DNA from 3 places in the Actinosynnema sp. NPDC020468 genome. Region 3 is predicted to be linked to each of the others. Evidence: riboswitches for the same ligand, from Rfam matches in the RefSeq annotation. Region 3 holds a riboswitch; each other region holds the start of a gene.
What was found. A riboswitch is a leader RNA that binds a small molecule or an ion and turns the genes downstream of it on or off. The one in region 3 is predicted to bind glycine.

Region 1 (10,086 bases), on a different contig from region 3:
GGCCTGGGACACCCGCAACCCGGACACGTTCTCCTGCAAATCGGCGTTGACCGCACTGACCCGCTCCCGGGCCTCCGCGTACGCCACCGACGACAACCGCTGGAACACCACCGTCGCCACGACCAGCACCGGCAGCACCCCCAACGCCACCAGCGCCAACGACGGATCCGTCACCACCAGCGCCACCGCGATCCCCCCGACCGTCAGCACGCTGATCACGAACGTGGTCAACCCGGTCTGGAGGAAACTCGACAACGCGTCCACGTCGGTGGTCATCCGGGTCATGATCCGACCCGCCATCTCCCGCTCGTAGTAGTCCAACCCCAACCGCTGCAAGTGCGCGTAACTGCGCACCCGCAACAGGTAGAGCAACCGCTCGCCCACCCGGGACGTCACCACGGTCCCCACCGCCGACGACACCCACCCGAACCCGACCAGCGCCAACCCGATCAGCGAGGCGACCCACAACCACCCGACCGCCCCACCCACCACCCCACGATCGACACCGAGCCGAACCAGGTTCGGCAGCCCGATCGCCAACGCCGAATCGACCAGCAACAACCCGGCGACCCCGACCATGGCCCACCGCACGGGCCGCACCAAAGTCCACAACCGGAACCCCGGATCCTCGGCCCGCGGATCCTCCCCGCCCAACTCCGGCCGCTCGACGGCCGGCGGCAACGCCCGAACCCGCGCCATCAACTCCGGCGTGGGCGGCGTCCCCCCGACCAGCGCCGACGTGGTCCCGCCACCCCCACGCCCACGTCCACCGCCACTCCCGCCCGACGACGACCCCCGCACCACCCGATTCCCGGCCCGCACCGCCAACTCGTCCTCGTCGGGCTCGGGCTCCGGCCACAGCGCCGCGGTGACGCCGTCCGGCCCGGGCTCCACGTCCACGACCCGCACCGCGGACTCGATCACCTCACCGGGCCCGGCCAACAACTCCCGGTACAACGCGCACCGCCCGCGCAACTCGGCGTCGGTGCCGACGTCGACCACCCGCCCCGCGTCGAACACCGCGATCCGGTCGGCCAACGCCAACGACGACCGCCGGTGCGCGATGAGCAACGTCGTCCGCGTCGCCGTCACGGCCGCCAACGTCCGGTGGATCGCCGCCTCGGTCGCCGCGTCCACCGCCGACGTCGCGTCGTCCAGCACCAGCACCCGCGGATCGGTCAACAACGCCCGCGCCAGCGCCACCCGCTGCCGCTGCCCGCCCGACAACGTCAACCCCCGCTCGCCGACCAGCGTGTCGTACCCGTCCGGCAACGCGCTGACGAACCCGTGCGCCTCGGCCGCCCGCGCCGCCGCCTCCACCTGCTCGTCGGTCGCGTCCGGCACCCCGTAGGCGATGTTGGCCCGCACGGTGTCGGAGAACAGGAACGCCTCCTCGAACACCACGCCCACCGTCGACCGCAGCGACCCCAGCCGCAGCTCCCGCACGTCGACGCCGCCCACCGACACGGAACCCGAGTGCACGTCGTAGAACCGGGGCAGCAGCAACGACACCGTCGACTTGCCCGACCCCGCCGTGCCCACGATCGCGACCGTCTCGCCCGGCGCGATCCGCAGGGACACGTCCGTCAGCACGGGCTCGGCCCGGGTGTACCCGAACGTGACACCAACCAACTCGACCGCCACCGGGCCGGCGGGCACGTCCCGCGCACCGTCCTCCACGTCCGGCTGCGAGTCGATCAACTCGTAGACCCGCTCGACCCCGGCGCGGGCCAGCTGCGCGGTGACCATCAACCCGGAGAACAACCGGGTCGGCCCGACCAGGTTCGCCACGTACGTCGCGAACGCCAGGAACGTGCCGAGCGTGACCTGCCCGTGCAGCGCGAGGTACCCGCCCAGCGCCAGCACCCCGACCTGACCCACGTACGGCAGCGCGGTCAACGTCGCCGAGGGCCGCGCGGTCAACCGGGCCGCCCGCATCCGCTCGGCGAACAGCGTCCGGGCCCGGTCCTCCAACCGCGCGATCTCCCGCGCCTCCTGCCCGAACCCCTTCACCACCCGCACGCCGGTGACGGTCTCCTCGACCTGCTGCGCCACGTCCGCCGCCCGCTGCTGCGCCGACCAGGTCGCCGGGAACAGCGTCAACCGGCTGCGCGCGGCCACGAACGCGACCGCCGGCACGACCACCAGCGCGATCACCGTCAGCAGCGGCGACAACCAGAACATGGCCCCCAGTGCGGCCACCGCGAAAACCACAGTGCCGAACGCGAGGGGCGTCATCGACAGGAGGCTCTGCACCAGTTGCAGGTCGGTGATCGACCGCGACACGACCTGGCCGGTCCTCAGGACGTCCTGCTTGGCCCCGTCCAAGCGCTGGACCGCGCCGAAGACGGCCTGCCTCAGATCGTGCTGCACATCAACAGCGAGCCGGCCCCCCAGATACCGCCGGACAAACGCGGTGCCAAAGGTCAAAACTTCCAAAACGACGAGAACAGTCGCCAACAGGCCCAGTCGATCAGTCCGCCCGGCCACGGCGTCATCAACGGCGAACTTGATCAAAAGGGGCCCGACCGCCTGCAACCCCGTACCCACAACAGCGGCCAACACAGACCAGACCACCAGCGGCCGATGCTTCCAGCACGCCGTGGCAAGTCTGCGAATCCAGCCGTCCGAAGTGGTCACAGGTCCACAGTAGGTCGGACCCCCGACAGTTTCCGATCAGGCGACTCAGCTCACGCGAACCCTCACGCGACCCGGCCGCCCAGCCCTTACGTGATGTCCTTGCGCTGCGTGGACGCCCACCCGCCGGCGAAGAACAACGCGGTCCAGGCCAGGAAGATCAACCCGGAGATCCACCACTCGAACGCCCCGAGCCCACCGGCGAAGAACCGGGTCGCCTGGACCACCTCGTCCGGCACCACCCCGGCCGCCGACAGGAACAGCGACGACGCCACCGACCCGGTGATCCCGTTGACCGACCCGTTGGGCAGGTACCCGATCAACCACGGCGCGCCCTGCGAGCTGAGCACCAGCTGGATCAGGTTCTCCACGATCAGCATGTACAGCAGCAGCACCACCGTCGTGCCGACCACGCTGCCCATCAACGCGCCCACGCCGACGCCGAACATCGTCATCAGGATCGACGCCACGAGGCCCACCGCGCACATCGCGAGCCAGCCGCCCGCGTCCGGCAGCGCCGACGGCGAGGAGGTCAGCGCGATGCCGATGCTCACCGACGCCACGATCACGATGCCGTAGAACGCGCCCCACGCGATGTAGACCAGCATCTTCGCGGTCAGCGCGGCGACCCGGTTGGGCGCGGTGAGGAACGTGGTGGTGATGGTCCGCCGGTTGATCTCGTTCGAGATCGCGAGCCCGCCGAAGATCATCGGGAAGATCGTCGCCACGTTGATGCTGCGCGCCATGCCGAACAGCGACAGCTGCCACTGGCTGGGGTCCAACCCGAAGGCGTTGGTCAGCTCCTCGGCCTCGGAGCTGCTGAACACCTCGAGGATGCCGTCACCGATCGCGCCCGTGCCGAGCGCCCAGCCCAGCGCGATCACGAACGTCGGGATGAGCAGTCCCCACCACAACCCGGTGGTGGTCGTCTTGCGGAACTCCGCCTTGACCAGGTTTCCCAGCATCACGCACCGCCCCCGAGACCGCCCTGGCCGGGCTGGTCGTACCCCTGCTGCCGATCCTGCTGGTACCCCTGCGGCGGCGTGCCCGGAGGCGGTACCGCGGGAGGCGGTGCCACCGGAGGCGGCACGACCGGCGGGGGAGCCTGCTGGTACCCCGGCTGCTGGTACCCCTGCGGCGGCGCGTAGTAGCCCGAACCCGGCGGCTGCCCGCCGTACGGGTTCTGCGCCGCCGGGTCGCCGTACGGGTTCGGCGCCGCGTACGGGTTCGGAGCCCCGTACTGCTGCTGTGGCGGCGGCGCCGCGTACTGACCGCTGGTCAGCTGGAAGAACAGCCGTTCCAGGTCGGCCTTCTCCTCCTGGATGCCGTACACCGACACGCCCGCCTTCAGCGCGAGGTCGGCGACCCGCTTCGCGTCGACGCCCGCGATCGCGATCCGGCCGTCCGGCACCTGCTCGATGCCCGAGATGCCCTCGGCCTGCAACGCGGCCACCAGCGCGCCCGGGTCCGACGGCTGCACCAGCACCCGGCTCTGCTGCGAGTCGCGCAGGTTCGCCAGCGGGCCGTAGTACATGGTCTGGCCGCGGCTGACGATCACCACCTGGTCCACCGTCTGCTCGACCTCGGCCAGCAGGTGGCTGGAGATCAGCACCGTGCGGCCGGACCGGGCGTAGGACTGGAGGAACTGCCGCAGCCAGGCGATGCCCTCGGGGTCGAGGCCGTTGGCCGGCTCGTCCAGGACCAGCACCTGCGGGTCGCCGAGCAGCGCGGTGGCCAGTGCCAGCCGCTGCTTCATGCCCAGCGAGAACCCGCCCGCCTTGCGGTCCGCGGCCTGGCCGAGGCCGACCAGTTCCAACACCCGGTCCGCCTGCTGGTCCGGCACGCCGATCGCGGCCGCGTACACCCGCAGGTGGTTGCGCGCGGTGCGCTTGGGGTGGAACCCCTGCGCCTCCAGCACCGCGCCGACGACCCGACCCGGGTTGCCGAGCTGGTGGAACGGGCGCCCGTTGATCAGGCCGATGCCCGCGGTCGGCGTCACCAGCCCGAGCAGCATGCGCAGGGTCGTCGTCTTGCCGGCGCCGTTCGGACCGAGGAAGCCGGTCACCGAACCGGGTTCCACCGTGAAGCTCAGATTCTGCACCGCTGCGACCGGACCGAACTGCTTGGTCAAGTTCTGCACCACGATGCGGCCACTGCCGTCGTGCACGCGTCCCTCCCGAGTGCTCCTACCGGGGGTCATCCTGCCCTAGGCGGATCACTCGGGTCGGGCGTGTCGTGGTTTCCGCGTCACCTCCGGTAGATCCCGGGTGGTGGTGACACGTCCGAACGGGTAGCGCAGCGGTCGCCTGCGCTCGCGGTGCGGCACGCCCTCGCCGATGAGGTGCTGGTGCGCCATCGTCCACACCTGGCACGGCCACCGCTTGTGCCGCAGCACGCCGACGCACGCGAGGCACCGGCTGTCCGGATCCGGTTGGTGCACGGTCAACAGCAGCCGCCAGCCGTCGGCGAGCCGGTGGATCTCGGAGCGCGCCAGCGGCACCAGCGCGTCGGCCTCGCCGCTCTCGGCGACCTCGTCCAGGTGGGCCAGCCGGCGCAGCACGGCGGCGCGGAGCGCTTCGTCCACCCCGATCACATCCGGTCCGCGGCCTGGTCGAGCAGGCGGTGCAACCGACGGGTCTGGGTGACCGACATCACAGCCGATTCGCCGGGCGGGGCGACGAGCAGCACCCGGTCGTCCTCCACCACCACCGTCACCGACCGGTCTCGGCCGAACGGGTCGTGGCAGTCGATCCAGCCCTGCGGGTGTGCCATGAGCGCTCCGATCCCTGCGGCGGAAGGTCTGCCTGAGGCATCGGTCGAGACCGTGTCGTGACTGACCCGTTACGACGCGAATTCACTCGTTTGCTTGAGGCACAACCACGGAACGTGCCCTGACGCGGTGAAGAATTGGCCACGACTCGACCCCCGCGCCTGGGCAGCGGACCCCGTTCCCGGCTAAGATTGGCCACGCGGCCCGCTCCCAGTGACCCCCAGGCTGGTTGAGCGGGCCGCCTCACGTTGAAAGGGCCGCCCGCGGTTGTGCGGGCGGCCCTTTCCTGTTGCGGCGATCAGCTCTCGAAGGCCGTGAACTCCAGCTCGTGCGCCTGCGCGACCGGCTCGTTGGTCAGCAGGCCCTCGTGCACGTTGAGGCCGGGCGCCAGGGCGGCGTCGGCGGCCAGCGCGGCACGCCATCCCTTGTCCGCCAACGCGACCGCGTACGGCAGCGTGACGTTGGTCAGCGCGTAGGTCGACGTGCGGGGCACCGCGCCGGGCATGTTGGCGACGCAGTAGAAGACCGAGTCGTGCACCTGGTAGGTCGGGTCGGCGTGGGTGGTCGGCCGCGAGTCGGCGAAGCAGCCGCCCTGGTCGATCGCGATGTCCACGAGCACCGAGCCCGGCTTCATCTGCGCGACCAGCTCGTTGCTCACCAGCTTGGGCGCCTTCGCGCCGGGCACCAGCACCGCGCCGATCACCAGGTCCGCCTCGCGCACGGCCTGGTCGACCGAGTAGCGGTTGGACGTGACGGTGCGCAGCCGGCCCTGGAACAGCGAGTCGATGTGCCGGAGGCGGTCCACGTTGGTGTCGAGGATCTCCACGTCCGCGCCGAGGCCGACGGCGATGGTGGCCGCGTTGAGGCCCGCCACGCCGCCGCCGATCACCACGACCCGCGCCGGGTGCACGCCGGGCACGCCGCCGGGCAGCACGCCGCGCCCGCCGGAGGGCTTCATCAGCGAGAACGCGCCGACCTGGGGCGCGAGCCTGCCCGCGACCTCGGACATCGGTGCCAGCAGCGGCAGCGCGCCGTTCGCGGTCTGCACGGTCTCGTAGGCGATGGCCGTGGTGCCGGAGTCCAGCAGCGCCCGCGTCAGCGGCAGGTCGGCGGCGAGGTGCAGGTAGGTGAACAGCACCTGGCCCTTGCGCAGCCGGGGGTACTCGACCGCGATGGGCTCCTTGACCTTGAGCACCAGGTCGCCCTCGGCCCACACGTCGTCCGCGGTGGCCAGCACCTTGGCGCCGGCGGCGAGGTACTCCTCGTCGGTGATGGCCGAGCCCAGACCCGCGCCGGCCTCGACGAACACCTCGTGCCCGCGGGAGGACAGCTCGTGGGCGCCCGCGGGGGTCAGCGCGACGCGGTACTCGTGGTTCTTGATCTCGCGGGGAACTGCGATCCGCACGGTGGGCTCCTTCGCTCCTACTCGGTACGCCAAAGGTCGGGTACCCGGTGCGCCCTGTCATCGTGCCGGGAGCACGAACGGCGAGGTCCGCGTTTGTGCGAGGTGAACAAGGGCCGCCGCGCGTTGACACCCGTCGTGGTCGGCACCTAGCGTTCGGGTCACTCCAACTGAACATCGGCCGCGGCGCCCACCTGCGCCGGAACCCGCGCGGGAGAGTCCTCGGCACGACCGGGGCGCCGAAGGAGCAAGCACCCCGCACACTCTCAGGCAGCGAGAACCGCGCGGGCGAGGCGACTCTGGAAAGCGTGCCCCGCGGCGCGCACCCACGGTGCAAGCCGCGACGATGCGGTGAAGCTCTCAGGTCCCAGGACAGAGCAGGGGACCTGGAACCCACCTGTCAGGGAGCGCTGCCGTGACCTTTCCCGAACACCTGCTGTACACCGCCGAGCACGAGTGGGTCGACTGGGTGCCGGGCACCCAGGAGCCCGTGTCGGTGGGCATCACCTCCTACGCCGCGTCCTCGCTGGGCGACATCGTGTTCGTGCAGCTGCCCGAGGTCGGCACGGTCGTGCAGTCCGGCGACGTGTGCGGCGAGCTCGAGTCGACCAAGTCGGTGAGCGACCTGTACGCGCCGGTCAGCGGCGAGGTGGTCGAGGTCAACACCGCGGTCGGGGACGACCCGTCGGCGATCAACGACGACCCGTACGGCGAGGGTTGGCTGTTCAAGGTCACCGTCACCGACGCGCAGGGCCTGCTCACCGCCGCGAAGTACGCGGAACTGACCGAGAGCTGAGCGGCCGTGGCGATCAGCGTCTTCGACCTGTTCTCCATCGGTATCGGGCCGTCCAGTTCCCACACGGTCGGCCCGATGCGAGCCGCGACCATGTTCATCGATCGATTGCCTCTGAATTCAGTCGACCGGGTGCATGTGGAGCTGTTCGGCTCACTCGGTGCAACCGGACATGGTCACGGCAGCCCGAAGGCGGTGCTGCTGGGTCTGGAGGGTCACCGGCCGGAGGAGGTCGACCCCCGGGAGGCCGAGCGGCGGGTGGCCGAAATCCGGGCGACGGGCCGGTTGCTGCTGGGTGGCGTGCGGGAGATCGCGTTCCGCGAAGACACCGACCTGGTGATGCACCGCCGCAAGTCGCTGCCGCTGCACCCGAACGGGATGAGCTTCGCCGCCTACTCGGGTGATGCGGTGGTCGACTCGGCGGTGTACTACTCCGTCGGCGGCGGCTTCGTGGTGGACGAGACCGCGACCGGCGCCGACCGCATCAAGCCCGACACCACCCCGCTCGCCCTGCCCTTCCGGACCGGGGACGAGTTGTTGGCGCGCACGCGCGAGCACGGCCTGTCGATCAGCGAGGTGATGCTGGCGAACGAGCTGTCCTGGCGGCCGGAGGCCGAGGTGCGCTCGTCGCTGCTGCGCATCTGGGGCGTCATGCAGGAGTGCGTGGCGCAGGGGTGCGTCGAGACCGGCGAGCTGCCGGGTGGTCTGAAGGTGCGGCGGCGCGCGGCGGAGATGCACGCGCGGTTGGCCTCGGAGCACTACGCGACCGACCCGCTGCGGGTGATGGACTGGGTGACGCTGTTCGCGCTGGCGGTGAACGAGGAGAACGCCGCCGGCGGCCGGGTGGTGACGGCGCCGACGAACGGCGCGGCCGGGATCGTGCCGGCGGTGCTGCACTACTACGCCAGGTTCGTGCCGGGCGCGTCGGACGACGGCATCGTGCGGTTCCTGCTGACGGCCGGCGCGATCGGCGTGCTGTTCAAGGAGAACGCGTCGATCTCGGGCGCCGAGGTCGGGTGCCAGGGCGAGGTCGGGTCGGCGTGCTCGATGGCGGCGGGCGGGTTGGCCGAGGTGCTGGGCGGCACGCCGGAGCAGGTCGAGAACGCGGCGGAGATCGCGATGGAGCACAACCTCGGCCTGACGTGCGACCCGATCGGGGGACTGGTGCAGATCCCGTGCATCGAGCGCAACGCGCTGGCGTCGATCAAGGCGATCACGGCGGCGCGGATGGCGCTGCGGGGCGACGGCTCGCACTTCGTGTCGCTGGACAAGGTCATCAAGACCATGCGCGAAACCGGCAAGGACATGAAGGTGAAGTACAAGGAAACGGCCCGCGGCGGTCTCGCGGTGAACGTCATCGAGTGCTGATTCCCAGGTCCTGATTTCGCGACGCCCCCCGTCCCGCGCCCGAGCGCGCGGCGGGGGGCTTTCTCGCGGCGGGCTCAGGCCTGGCCGACGAAGATCGCCTTCCCGGAGCCGAAGTCCGGTTGCAGGGCTATTTGGAGTTCGCCCGGTTCGGCGGTCACCGCGAAGGAGACCTGGTAGGTGTAGGACTTTCCCGGCAGCACCGTCGTGGATTCGAAGTCGGTGTCGCAGGGGCCGTCCAGGTCGAAGATCGAGTCGGCTTTGCGGCCGTTGAACTGGGCGTCCACCCCGATCGTCAGAACGGCCGTCCCGAAGGGTTTCGCGGAGCCGTTCACCACGGTGATCGCGACCTTCGCCGCCCTGGTCACGTCCGACGGCGCGGCGTAGCGGCCCGGGGTGCAGGTGGTCGGGGCGGCGACCTCGACCGCCAGGCCGCCGGGCCACGTGTAGCGCTCGCCCCACGTCGGCGCCCTCCGGGCGGCGGGCGGCGGGGCGACGACGCCTTCGGCCCGGGCCGAGGCGCTCGCCGGGGTGACCGTGCCGCTGTCCGCGGCCCCGTCCAGGGTGTTGACCAGCGCGGACTGGACCATCACGGACACCACGATCGCCACGACGCACAGCACCACGGCGATCGCGGCCATCGCTCGCCGGGTGCCGGCCAGGGCGATGATCCCCAGGACCGCGCCGACGAGCGCGCCCACGGCGGTGAGGATGTTCAGCAGGGGGACGAGGGAGCAGACCAGGCCCGTGACGCCGAGGACCAGGGCCGCCACGGCCAGGCCCGCGAACTTCGTCGGGTGCGCGGGCGCGGCCGGGGGGAACGGGTGGTGCGGTGCCGGTGGAGAGGCCATGGCGCACGTCCTCGGTCGGTGTACGCCGTTTTTCGGGAAATGGGTGCCCGGTGTTATCCGGGCGGTCTCACACGATCGGGTGATAACGCGATTACGGCAGCACGGATTCGATCGCCTTCAGCACGACCTCGTCTTCGGGCTCGGTGCGCGGCCGGAACCGGGCGGTGATCTCCCCGGTGGGCGACAGCAGGAATTTCTCGAAGTTCCACTGCACGTCGCCCGCCTCGCCGTCCTGGTCGGCGGCGGCGGTCAACTCCGCGTACACCGG
Region 2 (10,086 bases), on a different contig from region 3:
CGGCTGGCCCTGTGCTACCCGGCGCACGGCTTCGGCTCGCTGTGGGAGCGGGCGCAGGCGCCGTCGTGGCACGCGCTGTCCCGGCTCGTCGGCCGCACGAGGGCGCGGCTGCTGGTCGAGCTCGACCGCCCGACGGCGGTGTCCGAGCTGGCCGGGCGGCTGGGCGTGACGGTCGGCGCGGTGTCCCAGCACCTGGCCGTGCTGCGCGGCGCGGGCCTCGTGGTCAGCCACCGGCAGGGCCGCGAGGTCGTGTCGCTGCGCACCGCCCTCGGGCTGGCGCTGGTGCGCGGCGAAGTACCGTAGAGGGGTGGGGGTGGTCCTTTCCGAAGCCGAGTGGACGGCGCGCGCGCAGGCGCACACGACCCGGGTCCGGGCGTGGACCGGTCCGCACCACGAGCGCCGCAAGGCCGGCGTGAAGCACCCGGTGCTGGACTTCCTCTTCAGCTACTACAGCCACCGCCCGTCCCGGATGGAGCGGTGGCACCCCGGGCCCGGCGTGGTGCTCGAGGGCGAGCAGGCGCTGTCCTACCTGCGCTGGCCGGTGTACCGGCGGGTCGCCGAGGGCGTGGAGCTGGACGTGGCGGCGTTCGCCCGCGACCGGGCGAGCACGATCGCGTTCGTGCACCGGCTGCTCACCGCGACCGCGTCCCGCACCCCCCGACTGGGGTGCTTCGGCCTGCACGAGTGGGCGATGGTCTACCGGCAGCGACCGGAGGAGGTGCGGCACAACGCGTACCCGCTGCGACTCGGACCGGCGGGCACCGACGCGGTCGTGGAGACGCAGAAGGTGCAGTGCAGCCACTTCGACGCGTTCCGCTTCTTCACCCCGGAGGCCCGGCCGCTCAACGTGCTCCGCCCGGTCCGGGAGACCCAGGTCGAACTGGAGCAGCCGGGCTGCCTGCACGTGGGCATGGACAGCTTCAAATGGGCGTACAAGCTGGACCCGGCCACGCCGTCGGAACTGGTCGCGGACTGCTTCGAGTTCGCCGCGCGGGTGCGCGAGCTGGACATGCGGGCGAGTCCTTACGACCTGTCCGCGCTCGGTTACCCGCCGGTGCCGATCGAGACGCCCGAGGGTCGCGATGATTACGTACGGCGACAAAGCGCTTTCGCCGCGGAAGCGGCACCGCTGCGGACTGCGCTAATCGAGCTGACGCGGACTTTTCTGCCCGCTCCGACGATCCTGTGATGACCGCTCGTCATTTCACCCATTCCGCAGACTTCACCTGTTAGCGTGACGCGCAGTCGGGATTCGCCAGCCGTAGTCGGACGCTGAGAGGGAAGACGATGTCTCGACACCGCGCGCTGCGGACCAAGGTGAAGCGCGGGATCGCCAAGTGGCCCGTCGCCTTGGTGGCCCTGGTCGCACTGCTCGTCCTCGGATACCTCGGGTACACCTGGGTCAGCGCACTGGTGGACAAGCGCGCCGCCGCGCAGGCGGGTGACTGCCGGCAGGGCGAGGCGTCCCTGCGGGTCGCCGCGACGCCCAGCGTGGCCGAGGCCGTGAAGCAGGTCGCCGAGGCGTGGGCCCGGCAGCGACCGGTCGTCTACGACCACTGCATCCGGGTCGAGGTCCAGTCCGTGGACTCGGAGGAAGTGCTCAAGGGCCTGACCCAGAGCTGGGACGAGGCCAAGCTCGGCGCCCGGCCGCAGGCGTGGATCCCCGACTCGACCCTGTGGGCCAACCGGATGGCCGCGCAGAACCGGGCGCTGCTCGGCGCGCAGCCCGTGTCGATCGCGGCGAGCCCGGTGCTGCTGGCACTGCCCCAGGACGGCGCGACCGCGCTCCAGACCGCCGTCGGCTTCCGCTGGACCGACCTGCCGGACGTGACGACCGGCGACAACGGCTGGGAGCGGTTCGGCAAGCCCGAGTGGGGCGCGTTCCGGGTGGCGATGCCCGACCCGACGACGAACCCGGCCACCGCGATGGCGATCCAGTCCGCGCTCGCGGGCGCGTCGCCGGACGGCAAGGGCCCGGTGACCACCGACATGCTCGGGCTGGAGCCGGTGAAGGCGACGCTGACCAAGCTCGTCGCGTCCAAGCCCGCCGGCGCCACTCCCGCGACCACGTGGGCCGCGCTGTCCGCGTTGGCCGACAAGCCCGAGGTGAACGCGGCGGGCTTCAGCGCCGTGCCGGTGTTCGAGGTCGACCTGTACCGGCACAACACCGGCAAGGACAGCGGCACCGCGCCGCTCCAGCCGCTGTACGGCGTCGCCGCGGGCGGGCCGAGCCCGGTGGCCGACTTCCCGTTCGTGCCGCTGTCCGGCGACTGGGTCGACGAGGCGCCGGGTCGCGCGGCGCAGTTGTTCCGCGAGTTCCTGACCGAGCCCGACCAGCAGAAGACGTTGGCGGCGGCCGGGTTGCGGGTGCCGGCCACGACCGAGCGCCCGAAGCCCTCGCCCGGCATCCGGTGGTCGACCATGACCGACAAGCTCACGCCCGCCGACGAGACCACCGCGCAGCAGATCTCGGCCACGTGGGCCACCGCCGACGACGGCCAGGTCGTGTCGGTGCTGGTCGACTCGTCCGAGTCGATGAACCAGGACGGCGGCGAGGGCCGCAGCCGCCTCCAGTGGGTGAAGCAGGCGCTGTCCGGCCAGGTGAGCCGGTCGCTGTCGGGGTCGCTGGGGCTGTGGGAGTACTCCCAGTCGATCGACGGCGACAAGCCCTACCGCAAGGTCGTCGGCACCGGGCCGGTGGTCGTGCAGCGGCAGGCGCTGCTGGACGGGGTGGGCGGCCTCGAGCCGCGCACCGGCGCGCAGCTGTACTCCAGCGTGGCCGCGCTGTACGAGGACGCGGTGAAGAACTTCCAGCAGGGCAAGAAGAACCGGATCGTCGTGCTGACCGACGGCCCGAACGACGGCGGCCTGAGCCTGGCCGACCTGAAGGCGAAGCTCGCCGCGGCGAAGCAGGCCGACCACGACGTCGAGATCAGCTTCATCGCGATCGGCCCGTCCCCCGACCGCGCTCCGCTCCAGGAGATCGCCCGGTCCTACGGCGGCTCGGTGTCCGTGGCGACCGACGGGCGCGGCGTGGACGCGGCGTTGGCCCAGCTGCTGTCGGCGGACGGGTAGCTCAGTAGACGCGCGCCATGGCCGAGATGGTCTCGGCCATGCGCGCGCGCAACTCGGCGGGCTCCAGCACCTCGACGTCCGCGCCGAGCCGCAGCAGGTCGTGGTGGGCGTGGTCGAGCGACTCGGTCGGCACCTCGACCGTGGTCCACTCGCCGGTCGGCTCCACGCCCTCCAGCTCGCGCGAGGCGACCAGGCTCAGCAGGTAGCGCGCCGACCGCACCCCGGCGGGCGTGAGCCGGACCGTCACCCGCACCGGGTACATCCGCGCCTCGAACCGCGCCGACCACTCCCGCCAGAACGCGTCGAGGTCGAAGGAGCCCCGCTCGAAGACCTCGTCGGACACCGCGACCTCCAGCACCCGCGACACCCGGTAGGTCCGCGGCTCGCCGGCCCGCGCCACGAGGTACCAGGTGCCGGCCTTGAGCACGAGCCCCAACGGCTCCACCACCCGCTCGACCTCTCCACCGCGCGACCCCCACCGCCGGTACCGCACCCACACCCGCCGCTGGTTCCACACCGCGTCCGCCACGACCGACAGGTGCGGCGCGTCCTCGGACCCCCGGAACCACCCCGGCGTGTCCAGGTGGAACCGCTCCTGGATCCGGTCGGCCCGCTCCCGCAACTCCGGCGGCAGCGCCGCCCGCACCTTGAGCCGCGCCGCCGCGACCACCGCGCCCAACCCGAGTTCCGCGGCCGGCCCGGGCAACCCGGCCAGGAACAACGACCCGGCCTCGTCCCCGGTCAATCCGGTGAGCCGCGTCCGGTACCCGTCGAGGAGCCGGTAACCGCCCGCCGGTCCGCGCTCGGCGTACACCGGCACGCCCGCGCTCCCGAGCGCCTCCACGTCCCGGTAGACCGTCCGCACGGACACCTCGAGCTCGTCGGCGAGCTCCCGCGCGGTCATCCGCCCCCGCGCCTGGAGGAGCAGCAGGACCGACAGCAACCGGCTCGCACGCATACCGCCGATTGTCCCCTCGAACCTGACAGGCGGTGTCAGTCACCTCGGCGCACCCTCACACCCATGACCACGCACGCCACCGGCACCGCCGAGATGAAGTCCTGGGACGAGCACACCTGGGACGGCCGCAACTACGACGAAACGAAAGCCCCGAAGCAGACGACGGGCGGCATGACGTCGACGTGGGCGGGCGACCTGGAGGGAACCGCCGAAACCAGGTTCCTGATGCACTACCCGACCGACGACACCTGCACGTCGATCGGCTTCGAGGTCGTCACGGGAACCCTGGCCGGCCGCACCGGAACCCTCGTCCTGCACCACGACGGCGGCTACGCGAACGGCGTCGCCGACGGCACCTTCACCATCGTCGGCGCCACGGGAGACCTGACCGGAACCACCGGAACCGGCCGCCTCACCTGGCTGCACGGCGAACCGGGCCGCTACACCCTGGACTACGACCTCGCCTAGTCCGTCCGGGGCGTGGAACGCGGCGGCGCCCGCTCCCCGGAGAGGGGAACGGGCGCCGAGCAGATCCGCGTGCCTAGCTGTACGCCTCGATCGGCGGGCAGGAGCAGACCAGGTTGCGGTCGCCCTTCGCGCCGTCGATGCGGCGGACCGGAGGCCAGATCTTCGGGGACGACGACGTGCCCGCCGGGAACACCGCCACCTCGCGGCTGTACGGGTGGGTCCACTCGCCCGTCGTCACGGACGCCGCCGTGTGGGGCGCGTTGCGCAGCGGGTTGTCGTCGGCCGGCCACTCGCCCGCGCCCACCAGGTCGATCTCGTGCCGGATCGCGATCATGGCGTCGATGAACCGGTCGATCTCGGCCAGGTCCTCGGACTCCGTCGGCTCCACCATCAGCGTGCCCGCGACCGGGAACGACATCGTGGGCGCGTGCAGACCGTAGTCGGCCAGGCGCTTCGCCACGTCGTCCACCGTCACGCCCGTCGCCTTGGTCAACGCCCGCAGGTCCAGGATGCACTCGTGGGCCACGAAACCGCCCTCGCCGGTGTAGAGGACCGGGAAGTGCTCGTCCAGCCGCCGCGCCACGTAGTTCGCCGCCGCGACCGCCGTCAACGTCGCCCGCCGCAGACCGTCCGCGCCCATCATCCGCACGTACGCCCACGAGATCGGCAGGATCGACGCCGAACCCCACGGCGCGCCCGCGATCGGGCCGACGCCCGAGGCCGGGCCGGCGGAGGGCTGCAACGGGTGGTTCGGCAGGAACGGCGCCAGGTGGGAGCGGACGCCGATCGGGCCGACGCCCGGGCCGCCGCCGCCGTGCGGGATGCAGAACGTCTTGTGCAGGTTCAGGTGCGACACGTCCGAGCCGAACTTCCCGTACTGCGCCAGGCCGATCAGCGCGTTCAGGTTCGCACCGTCCACGTACACCTGGCCGCCCGCGTCGTGCACCCAGCCGCACACCTCGCGCACGGTGTCCTCGTACACCCCGTGCGTCGACGGGTAGGTGATCATGATCGCGGCCAGGTCGTCCTGGTGCTCCACGACCGTCGACTTCAGGTGGTCCACGTCGATGTTGCCCGCGTCGTCGCACTTCACGACCACCACGCGCATCCCGGCCATCACCGCCGACGCCGCGTTCGTGCCGTGCGCCGACGACGGGATCAGGCACACGTCGCGCGCGAAGTCGCCGTTCGACCGGTGGTAGGCCCGGATCGCCAGCAACCCGGCGAACTCGCCCTGGCTGCCCGCGTTGGGCTGCAACGACACCGCGTCGTACCCGGTGATCTCGGCCAGCCACCCCTCCAGGTCGCCGATCAGGGACAGCATCCCCTCGGCGTCGGACGCGGGCGCGAACGGGTGCAGGTCGGCGAACTCGGGCCAGGTGATCGGCTCCATCTCGGCCGTCGCGTTGAGCTTCATCGTGCACGAGCCCAGCGGGATCATGCTCCGGTCGAGCGCGACGTCCTTGTCCGACAACGACCGCAGGTAGCGCAGCAGCGCGGTCTCCGAGCGGTGCGCGTGGAACACCGGGTGGGTCAGGTACTCCGTGGTGCGGCGCAGGTCGGTCGGGATGCCGTCGGCGGTGTCGCCGTCCAGCCCGTCGACGTCGGACACGGTGACGCCGAACGCCTTCCACACCGACTCGAGGTGCCCGCGCGTGGTCGTCTCGTCGCACGCGATCTGCACGTGGTCCGCGTCGACCTGCCACAGGTTCACGCCCAGGTCCCGCGCCGCCGCGACGACGTCGGCCGCCCGGCCCTCGACGTGCGCGCGCACGGTGTCGAAGAACTCGCCGTGCACGACGTCCACGCCGCCCTCGCACAGGCCGGCGGCCAGCACGGTCGCCATCCGGTGCGCCCGGGTCGCGATGTTCCGCAGGCCGTCCGGGCCGTGGTAGACCGCGTACATCGACGCGATCACCGCCAGCAGCACCTGCGCGGTGCAGATGTTCGAGGTCGCCTTCTCGCGGCGGATGTGCTGCTCGCGGGTCTGCAACGCGAGCCGGTAGGCCAACGAGCCGTCCGCGTCGACCGACACGCCGACCAGCCGGCCGGGCAGCTGCCGCTCCAGGCCCTGGCGCACGGCCATGTAGCCCGCGTGCGGCCCGCCGAACCCGATCGGCACGCCGAACCGCTGGGTGGTGCCCACGACGACGTCCGCGCCGATCTCACCCGGCGCGCGCAGCAGCGTCAGCGCCAGCAGGTCCGCGACCACGACCGCCTGCGCGCCCGCCTTGTGGATCTCCTCGATCAGCCCGGCCTGGTCCCGCACGACGCCGGACGCGCCGGGGTAGGACAGCAGCACGCCGAAGAAGTCGCCGCCCAGCCCGAGCCCCTCGAGGCCCTGGGACAGGTCGGCGGTGACGATCTCGATGCCCAGCGGCTCGGCGCGGGTCTCGATGACCGCGAGCGTCTGCGGCAGCGTGTCGACGTCGACCACGAACCGGGCCGACTTGGACCGGCCGGCGCGGCGCACCAGCGTCATCGCCTCGGCCGCCGCGGTGGACTCGTCCAGCATCGACGCGTTGGCCAGCGGCAACCCGGTCAGGTCGCCGACGACGGTCTGGAAGTTCAGCAGCGCCTCCAGCCGACCCTGCGAGATCTCCGGCTGGTACGGCGTGTAGGCCGTGTACCAGGCCGGGCTCTCCAGCACGTTGCGGCGGATCACCGGCGGCGTGGTGGTGCCGTAGTAGCCCAGGCCGATCATCTGGGTCATCGGCCGGTTGCGGGCCGCGAGGGCGCGCAGCTCGGCCAGCGCCTCGGTCTCGGTGGCGGGCGCGGGCAGGTCCAGCACCAGGTCGCGCACGCGGATCGACTCGGGCACCGCGCGCTGGGCCAGCTCCTCCAGCGAGCCGACGCCGATCACGTCGAGGATCCGGGCCAGCTCCGCGGGCCGCGGCCCGACGTGGCGGTCCGCGAACGGGGTGCCGTGTTCGAGCGCGGCGAGAGGGATGCGGTCCTGCGTCATGGGGGCGCCTTTCGGGGGGCTGCGGACAGACTCCTGCCGTTGCCCTCCCCCTCTGTCTTCCGCCCGACACGGGCGCCTGAGAGCTTCACCCGGCCGGGACCGGGCTTGCACCGTCGGCGGGGTCGGTTGCCCGGCCCACTTTCCAGAGGCGTCTCACCCGCGCGGTTCGTGTGCCTGAGAGGTTCCGGGGAGGAGTTGCTCCTTCGGCGCCGAGACGGGCTCGGACTCTCCCGCGCGGGGTAAAGCGACTACCCGCCGATCCTACCCGGCGGCTCGGGCTCCGAGGTTGTCGGCGCGACGCGGATCTCAGCCGGTCGCGCGGGTGCGCCTGCGGCGGGACAGCTCGTCGTCCGGTGTCTCCTCCAGCACGACGCCGTCGGCCCGCTCGGCCGGGAAGTCGTGGATGGTGCCGCTGATCTCCCGCATCGCGCCGCTGACCGCGATGCCGAACACGCCCTGACCGCCCTGGAGCAGGTCGACGACCTCCTCCGGCGACGTGCACTCGTAGACCGTGGTGCCGTCGCTGAAGAGCGTGATCCGGGCCAGGTCCTGCACGCCGCGCCTGCGCAGGTGGTCGACCGCGACGCGGATGTTCTGGAGGCTCACGCCGGTGTCCAGGAGTCGCTTGACGACCTTGAGCACCAGGATGTCCTTGAAGGAGTACAGCCGTTGGCTCCCCGAGCCGTGCGCACTCCTTATCGTCGGGTTGACCAGTCCCGTGCGCGCCCAGTAGTCCAACTGGCGGTAGGTGATGCCCGCGATCTGGCACGCGGCGGGCCCGCGGTACCCGACGAGCTCGTCCGGCAGCGAGGAGTCCGGGAACAGCTCACCCTGTTCGCCGGTGCCGGCCCGGATGCGCGCTTCCTCGACCACGCCTGCCTCCCCTCGACCCGGTCTCGCCGACCGGCGTGAAGCGACCTCGGTGCTCTACGAATGACACCGTGCCGATTCACCTGAGCTCGACGGTAAGACCGGGTAGGGGCCGGGTCAACGCGACTCGCTGGGCGTGTCTTACCTCAACCTCAGGTTGAGGTTGAGGAAGCCGTCTGACGTAGCCCATTCGGGTGGCGTTTAGTGATCGTTTAGCGCAGCACCGTTGACGTTGTGTAATCCAGAAGTGTGACACCAGGGGGTGGCACACGGGGTTGATCCACAACTCACCGCACACACCACGAGGGGCCGGCTTTCACTTCGCGGCCGAAACCCGACCCCTCGTGGTGAACGCGACCCCGAGACCTCCTCCGGGCACGTCGAGCCGTCCGGTCGACCACCGCGCGTCACCCGCGACCACCCCGACACCCGGAAACGCGAAACGGCCCCGACGGGAGCCGTCAGGGCTCGCGGTGCACGGGGCCGGTCGAGGTCGCGCGGCGGTTCAGGTGTCCGCGCCGCGGAAGTCCTCCGGCGAGACCGAGTCCAGGAACTCCCGGAACTTCTCGACCTCGTCCTCCTGCTCGTCGGGGATGATCAGACCCGCCTCCGCCAGGACGCTCTCCTCGGCGTGGATCGGCACCCCGATCCGCAGCGCCAGCGCCACCGAGTCGCTCGGCCGGGCCGACACGCGGATGTCGCCGTCGAAGACGAGTTCGGCGAAGTAGGTCCCCTCCTGGAGGTCGGTGATCCGGACCTGTTCCAACTGCCGGCCGAGCGCGCCGATCACGTCCTTGAGCAGGTCGTGGGTCAACGGCCGCGCGGGCCGGACACCCTGCTGCTCCAGGGCGATCGCCGTCGCCTCCACCGAGCCGATCCAGATCGGCAGGTAGCGTTCGCCCTCGGTTTCGCGCAGCAGCAGGATCGGCTGGTTCGCGGGCAGTTCCACCCGCACACCGACGACACGCATTTCGCTCATCGGGTCTCGCCTCCCTCAGCGCGCTGAAATTCTGGCGTCCCCGCTACCTCACGAGGATCCCCCACCCACATCTCCGACGCTACCCGCCAAGCGGGCCTTCTGCGCAACCGCCCGGGTAGCCGGGATCAGCATGCGGACACCTGTTCACCTGGGCGAAACGCGGTTCGCGACGGCCTCGCGAAGACCCACTTTGACCAGGAGTGTGTGCAGCGTTACGGACAGCGCCGCCAGCTCCCGGACGACCTCCTCGGCACGGGCCCGCGACTGCGGGTCGCGCTGCCGGGACAAAGGTGCCACCAGCTGCTCCACCAACCCGACCTCGCGGTCCGCCGCGGCCTGGAAGGGCCGCAGGTGGCGCGGTTCCACACCGTGCCGCGCCAACGCCCGCACGGTCGTCGCGATCTGCACCGCGTCGCCGTCGTACCACCCCGCGGGACCCGGCTTCACCAGGCCGAAGCGCTCCAGCTCGGCCAGCACGCCGGGCTCGATGCCGGCCCGGGTGACCAGGTCGTCCCGCGTCACGCGCGAGGTCGGGGCGCCGAACTGCTCCGCACCGACCGGGTGCGGAGCGTCCGGAGCGCCGTCCAACTGCTCCTTGATGACCTTCAACGGCAGGTACCGGTCGCGCTGGGCCGCCAGCACGTACCGCAGACGTTCGACGTCGGCGGAGGTGAACTGGCGGTACCCCGATGCCGTTCGTGCCGGGCGGACCAGACCTTCCGACTCCAGGAACCTGATCTTGGAGATCGTCACGTCCGGGAAGTCCGCGCG
Region 3 (10,086 bases):
GGGCGGCCTGGCGGCTGTGCTCGCACTGGTCGTGTACACCTCGAACGCCTCCGGTGTGGACAACCGGAACGTCGCCCAAACCGGTCAGGCGCAACCCCTCCAGGCGCAGGCCGCGCCGGAGGACTACGGCACGGACGCGCCGTTGGCGCCACCCACCAGCGAGGAGCCGACCACCACGACCGAGCCGCCGCAGGCACAGGCCGCACCCGCGCAGGACCCGGCGATCGCGGTCGTGGGCACCAGCGTCCCCAAGATGGGCGACGTCGTGCAGGACGGCGACGGCCGCACGCTCTACCGGTTCGACAAGGACACGCCGAACCCGGCGAAGTCCAACTGCGAGGCCAAGTGCGCGGAGACCTGGCCGCCGCTGCTGGTGACCGGCAAGCCGCGGATCGAGGGCGTGGACGCCGCGATCGTGTCGACGGTGAAGCGGGCCGACGGCTCCGAGCAGGTCACCATCGCGGGCTGGCCGGTGTACACGTACTCGAAGGACGACGGCCCGGGCAAGTGGAAGGGCCAGGGCGTCGGCGGCACGTGGTTCGTGATCCAGCCCGACGGCAAGCGCAACGTCCAGTGCCTGCCCGCGGGCGTCACAGCCCCTCCGGCCGCTTGAGCCACCCGGAAAAAGCCACCAGGAAAAGCCGTGATCCCCGGCCGGGAAAGTCGGCCGGGGATCACGTGACTCGACTCAGAGGACCCTGACGGCCTCTTCGAAGTCCAGGCGCGGGTTGCGCGGGAACGTCGCCGAGTGGTCGGGGTGGCCGATGTTGACGACCACCAGCGGCAGCTGCTCGGTGCCGGCGAAGAACTCCTGGCGGACGCCCTCGGCGTCGAAGCCGGTCATCGGGCCGGCCGCGAGGCCCGCCGCGCGCACGCCCACGATGAAGTAGCCGGCCTGGAGCAGCGCGTTCAGCTTCGCGGCCTCGGTGCGGCGGGTGTCGTCGGCGAACGCGTCCTTGGCGCCCGGGAAGTGCGGGAACGTCTTCGCGAAGTGCTCGTGGAAGTCGGTGTCCGCGGCCAGGATCGCGACGACGGGCGCGGTGCCGGTCTTGGCGCGGTTGCCCTCGCCCATGTGCGGCAGCAGCCGGGCCTTCGCCTCGTCGGACCGCACGAACACCACCCGGAGGGGCTGGTTGTTCATGCTGGTCGGGCCCCACTTGATCAGCTCGTAGACCTCGCGCAGCTCCTCGTCGGTCACCGGGTCGGCGGTGAAGGCGTTCGCCGTGCGGGCCTCGCGGAACAGCAGGTCCTGGGCCTCGGGGGAGAGGGCCAGGTTGTCGAGCGTCGAGGTCATCGTTCCTTCTTTCGGTCGTCCCGTACGCGGGGGATGCGTACGGGACCAACCTAGATGAACTCTCAACTATTTCGGCGAGTTGCGATCGTCACAGCGCCCGACTCACGGCGCCCCGCCCACCGCGCCGGGACCACAGTGCCCGGATCGCGGCGACCGGATCACAGCGACGGGTACAGCGGGTGCTTCGCGGCCAGCACCTCGACCCGCGACCGCAGTTCGGCCAGGTCGGCCGACGGCAGCAGCGCGCTCGCGATGACGTCCGCCACCTCGGTGAAGTCCTCGGCGCCGAACCCGCGGGTGGCCAGCGCCGGCGTGCCGATCCGCAGGCCGGAGGTGACCATCGGCGGACGCGGGTCGTTCGGCACCGCGTTGCGGTTGACCGTGATCCCCACCTCGTGCAGCCGGTCCTCGGCCTGCTTGCCGTCCAGCTCGGACCCGACCAGGTCGACCAGCACGAGGTGCACGTCCGTACCGCCCGTGAGCACCTTCACACCCGCCGCCGCGGTGTCCTCACGGGACAGTCGGTCGGCCAGGATCCGCGCGCCTTCGAGGGTCCGGCGCTGGCGGTCGGCGAACTCGGGCGACGCGGCGTGCTTGAACGCCACCGCCTTGCCCGCGATCACGTGCTCCAGCGGACCGCCCTGCTGGCCGGGGAACACCGCCGAGTTGATCTTCTTGGCGAGGTCGGCCTCGTTGGTCAGGATCACGCCGCCGCGCGGGCCGCCGAGCGTCTTGTGCGTCGTCGTCGTCGTGACGTGCGCGTGCGGCACCGGGCTCGGGTGCAGCCCCGCCGCCACCAGGCCGGCGAAGTGCGCCATGTCCACCATCAGGTACGCGCCCACCGAGTCGGCGATCCGGCGGAACTCGGCGAAGTCCAGCTGCCGCGGGTAGGCCGACCAGCCCGCCACGATCAGCTTCGGCCGGTGCTCCTGCGCCAGCGCCTCGACCTCGGCCAGGTCCACCAGACCGTCCACATCGGACACGTGGTACGGCACGACGTTGTACAGCTTGCCGGAGAAGTTGATCCGCATGCCGTGCGTCAGGTGGCCGCCGTGCGCGAGGTCCAGGCCGAGGATCGTGTCGCCGGGCTGGAGCAGCGCGAACATGGCGGACGCGTTGGCCTGCGCGCCCGAGTGCGGCTGCACGTTGGCGAAACCGGCGCCGAACAGCGCCTTGACCCGCTCGATCGCCAGCCGCTCGATCACGTCGACGTGCTCGCAGCCGCCGTAGTAGCGACGACCCGGGTACCCCTCGGCGTACTTGTTGGTGAGCACCGAGCCCTGCGCCTCGAGCACCGACACCGGGGTGAAGTTCTCCGAGGCGATCATCTCCAACGTGCTCTGCTGCCGGCCCAGCTCGGCGGCCACCGCCTGCGCGACCTCCGGGTCGAACTCCGCGAGGGAGGTGTTGAAGTGCTCCGACATGGTCCAGGCTCCCTTAAGAGTTGCGCTTGTAGAACGGCAGTGCGACGACCTCGACCGGTTCGCGCCTGCCACGGACGTCGACGGACAACTGCGTGCCGGGCTGGGCGTTCGCCTTGGTGACGTACGCCATCGCGACCGAGTAGCCCAGCGTGGGCGACAGCGCGCCGCTGGTGATCTCGCCGATGGGCGTGCCCTCCGCGTCGAGCACGGGGTAGCCGTGCCGCGGCGCGCGCCGGGAGGTGGTCGTGAGGCCGACCAGGGTGGTGTCGACGTCGCCGAGCTTCTCCAGCGCTTCCCGGCCGACGAAGTCGCCCGGCTTGTCGAACTTCACCACGCGACCGAGGTTGGCGTGGAAGGGGGTGCGGTCGAGGCCGAGTTCGTTGCCGTACAGCGGCATGCCGGCCTCCAGGCGCAGCGTGTCGCGGCAGCCGAGGCCCGCCGGCCTCAGGTCGTGCGCGGCGCCCGCCTCCAGCAGCGCGCGCCACACGTGCGGCGCGTCGGCGGGCGCGGTGAACAGCTCGAAGCCGTCCTCGCCGGTGTAGCCCGTGCGCGCCAGCAGCACCGGGCGGCCCGCGACCTGCGACCGGTACGACGCGTAGTACTTGACCGTGCCGAGGTCGGTCGGCGTGAGGCCCTCCAGGATCGCGAGCGACGCCGGGCCCTGCACCGCGAGCAGCGCGTAGTCCGCCGAGCGGTCGGCGACCTCGGTGTCGAAGCCCTGCGCCCGCGCCACGATCGCCTCGTGCACCACGGCGGCGTTGGAGGCGTTCGCGACGACCAGGAACTCCTGGTCGCCCAGCCGGTAGACGATCAGGTCGTCCACCACGCCGCCGTCGGCCTCGCAGATCATGGTGTAGCGGGCGCGGCCGACGCCGATCGCGGACGAGTGGCCCACCAACGCGTAGTCCAGCGCCTTGCCCGCCTCGGGGCCGGTGAGCACGATCTCACCCATGTGGGTCAGGTCGAACAGGCCCGCCGAGGTGCGGACCGCGTGGTGCTCGGCCAGTTCGCTCTCGTAGCGCAGGGGCATCCGCCAGCCCGCGAAGTCGGTGAACTGGGCGCCCAGCGCCTCGTGCTCGGCGTGCAAGGGCGTCCGACGGCTTTCCACGGGGTTCCTCCCTGGTGGGCGCACGGCAGTGCGACCGACCTGTGCGGCCGGTCTGCCGGTACGAAGGATGACACGGTCCATCGGAGACTCCTCGTCGAGAGCGAGCCTCCCCCTCTGTCATGAGCCTGAGAGCTTCGCCGCTGCGTTCGGGCAGCGGCTTGCACCGTGGGCGAGGCTTGCGCCTGCTTTCCAGAGTTGCCTTCGTCGGGCGGTAGCTGTGCCTGAGAGATTCCGGGGAGGAGTTGCTCCTTCGGCGCCCCTGCTCTCCAGGGGACTCTCCCGCGCGACATCGACGGCCGTGTTCAGTTGGTGGCCCAGACGCTAGGCGTGCCGGGGTCGGCGGTCAACCGGCGGCTCACAGCGCGCGGTCGGCGCGGACGCTCTCCACGACCTTGCGCTCGGCGTAGAAGGACACGAACGGAATCGTGCCGGCCAGCAGGACCAGGGCCGTGCCCTTGATCGACCAGCGGGACTTGAGCGCCAGGTCGACGGTCAGCACCAGGTAGACGGCGTAGAGGAAGCCGTGCACCGGACCGACGACGGCCATCATCCCGGAGTTGCCGCCGAGGTACTTGACGAACATCGCGGCCACGAGCACCAGCAGGCCGACACCCACCACGTAAGCCATGAACCTGAACCGGCTCAGCGCACCGCTCATCGCCCTACCTTCACCTCACCGCGTGTCCCGCGCGTGGAGTGCCGCGAGGAAGCGGTTGTAGGCCGCGTGCTCGTCGTCCTCGTCGTCGTGCGCGGGTGATCCGACGGGTGCCACGGTAACGGGCGGGGTCACGGGCTCGGCCACCGGCTCCTGGGCGATGCGGGCCTTGTTCCGGGCGTCCAACCGGCGGATGCGCCACACCATGAAGGCCGGGAAGAGGCCGAAGAGGGGCCACTGGAAGACGTAGCCGAGGTTCTGGAACGTGCCGCCGGCCTCGGAGAAGCGCTCCCACTGCCAGTAGGCGAGGCCGCAGCAGACGGCCAGCGAGAGCAGGCACACGACCGCGATACCGACCCGCTTGGGGGTGACGACGGCGCTGCCCATGCCCTCGATCGTACTTCGCGGGGTCGAGCACCCGACCACCCGCGTCAGGACGGCCGCGCGATCATCCGCGCGGCATCCCCTTCGGGACTGGGGCTCCCGGTTGCGGCGCCAAGAGCCCACTCCCCTTGCCGGCCCTGGGGCTCCCTTGACGGCGGAGCCCTCGGGTCGTCCCCGAACTCGTTCCCGCTAGGCCACGCCGTCCCGGCGTTGCCTCTGCAACCTGGCCACACACCAGGCCGCCGCACTGCCCCGACGCAGGTGCTGGAGCACCGTCATCGGTCCGAGACGTCGACCGAGGTCGGCGGGGCTCAGCCCGGCCGCCCGGTAGTCGAGCGCGCGCTGGTCCAACGGGCTGATGCCCGCGTCCCACCACGCTTCCGCCTCCGTCAGGTCGCCCACCAGCTGCCAGTAGCTGGCGGCGGCCGCGAGGAGGACCTCGGGCACCTCGGGTGCCCGCTTCCTCATCGCCACGACGTACGCCGGGTCCGCGGATTCGACCCGCATCACCCCGCGGTTGCCGCCGGTCGCCCGCTGCACGGGGATCCCCGGTGACGGCGGGGCCTCGGCGAGCCACGCGTCCTTGATCCGGTTCACCTCTTGCAGCTCGGCGTCGTCCGAGCGCTCAGCCGCCCACTGCCGCAGCAGCTCGTCGACTCCGGAGTCCTCGACCATTCTGCCTCCTCGTCGGTCGAAGATCAGCCAATGCAGCGCACCGTATTAGCGGGTACCGACAACCGCTAGACCCTTGTTCGGCCAAAACCCTGTTACCAGGGCGTTATAGCCCTCATTCCACCCATACGGTGCAACGCCGGCGGCCCCCGACCACCGTGGGTGACCCCGGCCGTCGAACACCTATGCGAAGAGGCTGCGGACGAACGTCAGGATGGACTCGGCGCCGTCCCGCAGCCCGCCGAGGGCCGCCTTGACCGCCTGGGCGGACTGGTCGGGCTGGGTGATCAGGAAGAACAACACCAGCGCGACGACCGCCAGCGTCACCACCTTCTTGAGGTTCACTGAATGCCTCTCCGTCCGTTGACAGGTGCCGGTTGGGCGCGTCGAGGCGTGCCTCGTCACCCGCCATGGTCCCCCATTCACCCGGATGACAACCCTCGAACCGCCGACATCCCACGTCCGGCCGCATGTCGGAGCACGCTGCCACGCCGAGCGAGCGCCGGCGTCACCCGAACGGACGATCAAGAACAGGCCGCCGTCCGTCGATGCTGTGGGTACGAGCACATCGCTCACCTCCCCGCACGAACCCCGAGGTGCCGCACCACCGTCTTCTCTCCAGGCCCTGTCACCCAGTTGCGCGGCACCCACCACACCGCGTGACCGTGGTCAATGAAGGCCGACACCATTTCAGGCGACACCTTCACCGCTTTGTTGCGCCCTTTTTCAGACCAATCCTCACCAGACCAATCCCTTTTTCCGCCGGGGTGCGGTCCCCGGCTCGGGGCACCCGGCCTCCCGAACGAGTGGTCCCGATCGAGTGGGCGGCCCCACCCGCCGGAGCCCGCGCCCCACCCCGTCCCGACGGCCCGGAACCGAATCGGCCTCGGATTTTCCCGGCGGAACGCGACAACCGCCGCCTTCCGGACACCCGACCCCGGATTCCGCCCCACCGCCACCCGCCGGACCAGCGTGGACACGCGACCACCGCGCGCGGGCCCGGCACACCGCCCCCGCAGTCCAGACCACCCCGCCGCGGCGCGCCGACCCACGAGGCCGACCACCGGCGTAGCGCGGCACCCGGGGCACCGTCACCACAGGCGACCGCGAGCGTGCGCGACCCGGGTCCGGAGCGGCCGGCGAGCAGCCCGAACCCCCCGCCCGCACGGCGCCTTCCCCGGGCGGGAGGCCCCGGCGGCCGCGACCCGACCGGAGGCGTCAGGTCGGACGACCGGCCAACCCTCGGCGTCCCGGTGTCAGGCCACCACGCCCGCGGCACGAAGCGCGTCGACCTCGGCCTCCGCGTAGCCGGCCTCCGCCAGGACCTCCGCGGTGTGCTCGCCCTGCCTCGGCGGCGGGGCGGGCACCGCGGCCGGGGTGCGGGCGAAGCGGGGTGCCGGTGCGGGTTGGGGGATGCCGGCGATGTCCACGAAGGTCGACCTCGCCTGGTTGTGGGGGTGGGACGGTGCTTCCCGCGGGGTCAGCACGGGGGCGAGGCAGGCGTCGCGGCCGGCGGCCAGGGCGGCCCACTCGTCGCGCGGGCGGGTGGCCACGGCGGCGGCGATCAGGGTGCGGAGGTGGGGCCAGGTGCTCGGGTCGTTGCGGTCCGGGAGGTCGGGCGGCAGGTCCAGCAGGGCGACCAGGTCCGCGTAGAACTTCTCCTCCAGGGCGCCGATCGCGACGAAACCGCCGTCCGACGCCTCGTACACGTCGTAGAACGGGGCGCCGCCGTCGAGCAGGTTCCCGCCGCGGCCGCCCGGCCACGCGCCGGACGACGCCATGCTGTGCACGAACGTGGTCAGCAGCGCCGCGCCGTCCACCATCGCCGCGTCCACGACCTGGCCCCGGCCCGAGCGCGACCGCTCGTACAGGGCGGCCAGCACGCCCATCGCGAGCAGCAGACCGCCGCCGCCGAAGTCGCCGAGCAGGTTCAGCGGCACGGTGGGCGGCGCGCCCGCCCGCCCGATGGGCTCCAGCGCGCCCGCGACCGCGATGTAGTCGATGTCGTGCCCGGCCGCCGACGCGAGCGGGCCCGTCTGGCCCCACCCCGTCATCCGGCCGTAGATCAGGCCGGGGTTGCGCGCCAGGCACCGCGCCGGCCCGAGGCCGAGGCGTTCGGTGACGCCCGGGCGGAAGCCCTCGACCAGCACGTCCGCCGACTCGACCAGCCGGAGCACCACCTCGGCGCCCTCCGGACGACGCAGGTCGACGCCGACCGACCGGCGGCCGCGGCCGAGCAGGTCGCCCGGCACGGCCGACCCGCCGCGCACGCGGTCCACCCGCACCACCGACGCGCCGAGGTCGGCCAGCACCATGCAGCCGAACGGCGCGGGGGCGAGGCCCGCCAGTTCGACCACCCGGAGCCCTTCGAGGGGGCCCATTTAGAGCGACCTCGCGATGATTTCCTTCATGATCTCGTTCGTCCCGCCGTAGATCTTCTGCACGCGCGCGTCCGCCCACGCCCGCGCGATCGGGTACTCGGTCATGTACCCGTAGCCGCCGAACAGCTGCACGCACTCGTCCACGACCCGGCACAGCCGCTCCGAGGCCCACCACTTCGCCATCGCCGCCGTCGGCACGTCCAGCCGCCCCTCCAGGTGCGACTGCACGCACTCGTCCACGAACGCCCGCGTCACCCGCGCCTCGGTCGCGCACTCGGCCAGCGTGAACCGGGTGTTCTGGAACTTGATCAGCTCCCGGCCGAACGCGGTGCGGTCCTTGACGTAGTCGAGCGTCAGGTCCACCGCCGCCTCGATGCCCGCGACCGACGCCACCGCGATGAGCAGCCGCTCCTGGGGCAACTGCTCCATCAGCTGGACGAAGCCCTGCCCTTCGGCGCCGAGCAGGTTCGACGCGGGCACCCGCACGTCGTCGAAGAACAGCTCGGCGGTGTCCTGCCCCTTCAGCCCGATCTTGTCCAGCACCCGGCCGCGCCGGAAGCCGGGCGCGGTGGTTTCCACGACCAGCAGCGAGATGCCCGTGGCGCCCTGGCCGGGGTCGGTCTTGGCGACCACGATCACCAGGTCGGCCTGCGCGCCGTTGGTGATGAACGTCTTCGAGCCGCTGATCACGTACTCGTCGCCGGCGCGCAGCGCCTTGGTCCGGATGTTCTGGAGGTCCGACCCGCCGCCGGGCTCGGACATCGCGATCGCGCCGACGAACTCGCCCGACGCGAGCTTCGGCAGCCAGCGCCGCTTCTGCTCCTCGGAGCCGTAGCCGAGGATGTAGTGCGCCACGATCCCGCTGTGCACGCTGTTGCCCCACGAGCTGTCGCCGACCCGCGCCTGCTCCTCCAGCAGCACGGCCTCGTGCGCGAACGTGCCGCCACCGCCGCCGTACTCCTCGGGAACGGACAGGCACAGCAGCCCCAGCCCGCCCGCCTTGGTCCAGAACTCCCGGTCGACCTGCTTCTGCGCGGCCCAGCGCTCCTGGTTCGGCGCGGCCTCCTTCTCGAGGAAGGTCCTGGCCAGCGAGCGGAGCTGGTCGAGGTCGTCGGTCATCCACGGTGATCGGCGCGTTGGCATGCGGTCGACGGTCCCACCGCCCGGTCCGGCCCGCCATGACGCGGTGGGTCAGAACCGGCGGTATTCGTGAGCGCGATTGTCAGGGGTGTGCGCGACACTCCGGTCATGGACATCCGCAGGCTCTCCCCGTCGGACTGGGCGGTGTGGCGCGACGTCCGGTTGACCGCGCTGGCCGCCGACCCGGCGGGGTCACCGGCGAAACTGGCCGTCGAGGAGCAGTACGGCGAGGCCGAGTGGCGGCGGCTGCTCGGCCCGGACGCCGGCGTGAAGGTGGTGGCGGTCGAACCGGGGCACCCGGATCCGATCGGCCTGGTGGCGGGCATGCCCCAGGAGGAGCACCCCGAAGTGCTCTACGTCTACTCCCTCTGGGTGAAACCGGGGTTCCGCCGCCGCGGCGTGGGCGAGGCGCTGATGGCCGACGTGCTGGCGTGGGCGCGCGAGCACGGCCGGCCGCTCGTGCGGTTGCGCGTGCTGGGTGAGAACCCGGGCGCGCGGCGGCTCTACGCGCGGCTCGGGTTCACCGGCGAGGGCGAGGTGCTGACCTGGCGGTTGAGCGGATAAGTCACTTCGGGCGGTCATGGGAAAGGCCGGCGCCGGTGGTTACCGTGGAGTACATGAGCGAAGCCTTGATCTTCGACGCGGTGCGCACGCCGCGTGGCAGGGGGAAGCGCGGTTCGCTGCACGGCGTGAAGCCGATCACCCTCGCCGCCGGGGTGCTCGAAGCGCTGGCGGACCGCAACGACCTGGACACCTCGGTGGTGGACGACGTGGTGTTCGGCGTCGTGTCGCCGGTCGGCGAGCAGGGCGCGGACATCGCGCGCACCGCCGTGCTGGTGGCCGGCTGGGACGTGCGGGCGGCGGGCGTGCAGCTGAACCGGTTCTGCGCGTCCGGCCTGGAGTCGGTCAACCTCGCCGCGGCGAAGGTGGCGTCCGGGTTCGAGGACCTGGTGGTGGCGGGCGGTGTCGAGTCGATGTCGCGGGTGCCGATGGGCTCGGACGGCGGCGCGTGGATGGCCGACCCGGAG

Region 1: linked by a shared signal. The riboswitch ahead of gcvH (glycine cleavage system protein GcvH) and the one ahead of gcvT (glycine cleavage system aminomethyltransferase GcvT) in region 3 are both predicted to bind glycine.
Region 2: linked by a shared signal. The riboswitch ahead of gcvP (aminomethyl-transferring glycine dehydrogenase) and the one ahead of gcvT (glycine cleavage system aminomethyltransferase GcvT) in region 3 are both predicted to bind glycine.

Annotation. Positions count from the first base shown of each region.
Region 1 is NZ_JBFAEO010000027.1:48,503-58,588, reverse strand. It holds gene AB0G50_RS20415 (ABC transporter ATP-binding protein) at 1-2,640, opposite strand, end outside; gene AB0G50_RS20410 (ABC transporter permease subunit) at 2,727-3,602, opposite strand; gene AB0G50_RS20405 (ABC transporter ATP-binding protein) at 3,602-4,804, opposite strand; gene AB0G50_RS20400 (hypothetical protein) at 4,853-5,221, opposite strand; gene AB0G50_RS20395 (hypothetical protein) at 5,227-5,409, opposite strand; gene ald (alanine dehydrogenase) at 5,706-6,812, opposite strand; glycine riboswitch at 7,011-7,102, shown strand; gene gcvH (glycine cleavage system protein GcvH) at 7,225-7,605, shown strand; gene AB0G50_RS20380 (L-serine ammonia-lyase) at 7,612-8,970, shown strand; gene AB0G50_RS20375 (hypothetical protein) at 9,045-9,818, opposite strand; gene AB0G50_RS20370 (glutathione peroxidase) at 9,910-10,086, opposite strand, start outside.
Region 2 is NZ_JBFAEO010000024.1:12,136-22,221, reverse strand. It holds gene AB0G50_RS18625 (ArsR family transcriptional regulator) at 1-303, shown strand, start outside; gene AB0G50_RS18620 (3-methyladenine DNA glycosylase) at 308-1,189, shown strand; gene AB0G50_RS18615 (substrate-binding domain-containing protein) at 1,288-3,075, shown strand; gene AB0G50_RS18610 (YafY family protein) at 3,077-4,033, opposite strand; gene AB0G50_RS18605 (DUF3224 domain-containing protein) at 4,097-4,501, shown strand; gene gcvP (aminomethyl-transferring glycine dehydrogenase) at 4,575-7,466, opposite strand; glycine riboswitch at 7,619-7,709, opposite strand; gene AB0G50_RS18595 (MerR family transcriptional regulator) at 7,773-8,339, opposite strand; gene AB0G50_RS18590 (bifunctional nuclease family protein) at 8,842-9,315, opposite strand; gene AB0G50_RS18585 (MerR family transcriptional regulator) at 9,460-10,086, opposite strand, start outside.
Region 3 is NZ_JBFAEO010000054.1:16,910-26,995, reverse strand. It holds gene AB0G50_RS30030 (hypothetical protein) at 1-613, shown strand, start outside; gene AB0G50_RS30025 (malonic semialdehyde reductase) at 689-1,294, opposite strand; gene glyA (serine hydroxymethyltransferase) at 1,453-2,718, opposite strand; gene gcvT (glycine cleavage system aminomethyltransferase GcvT) at 2,732-3,826, opposite strand; glycine riboswitch at 3,931-4,025, opposite strand; glycine riboswitch at 4,026-4,118, opposite strand; gene AB0G50_RS30010 (DUF3817 domain-containing protein) at 4,182-4,484, opposite strand; gene AB0G50_RS30005 (hypothetical protein) at 4,500-4,868, opposite strand; gene AB0G50_RS30000 (helix-turn-helix transcriptional regulator) at 5,055-5,540, opposite strand; gene AB0G50_RS29995 (hypothetical protein) at 5,721-5,882, opposite strand; gene AB0G50_RS29990 (CaiB/BaiF CoA-transferase family protein) at 6,794-7,918, opposite strand; gene AB0G50_RS29985 (acyl-CoA dehydrogenase family protein) at 7,919-9,061, opposite strand; gene AB0G50_RS29980 (GNAT family N-acetyltransferase) at 9,167-9,622, shown strand; gene AB0G50_RS29975 (acetyl-CoA C-acetyltransferase) at 9,676-10,086, shown strand, end outside.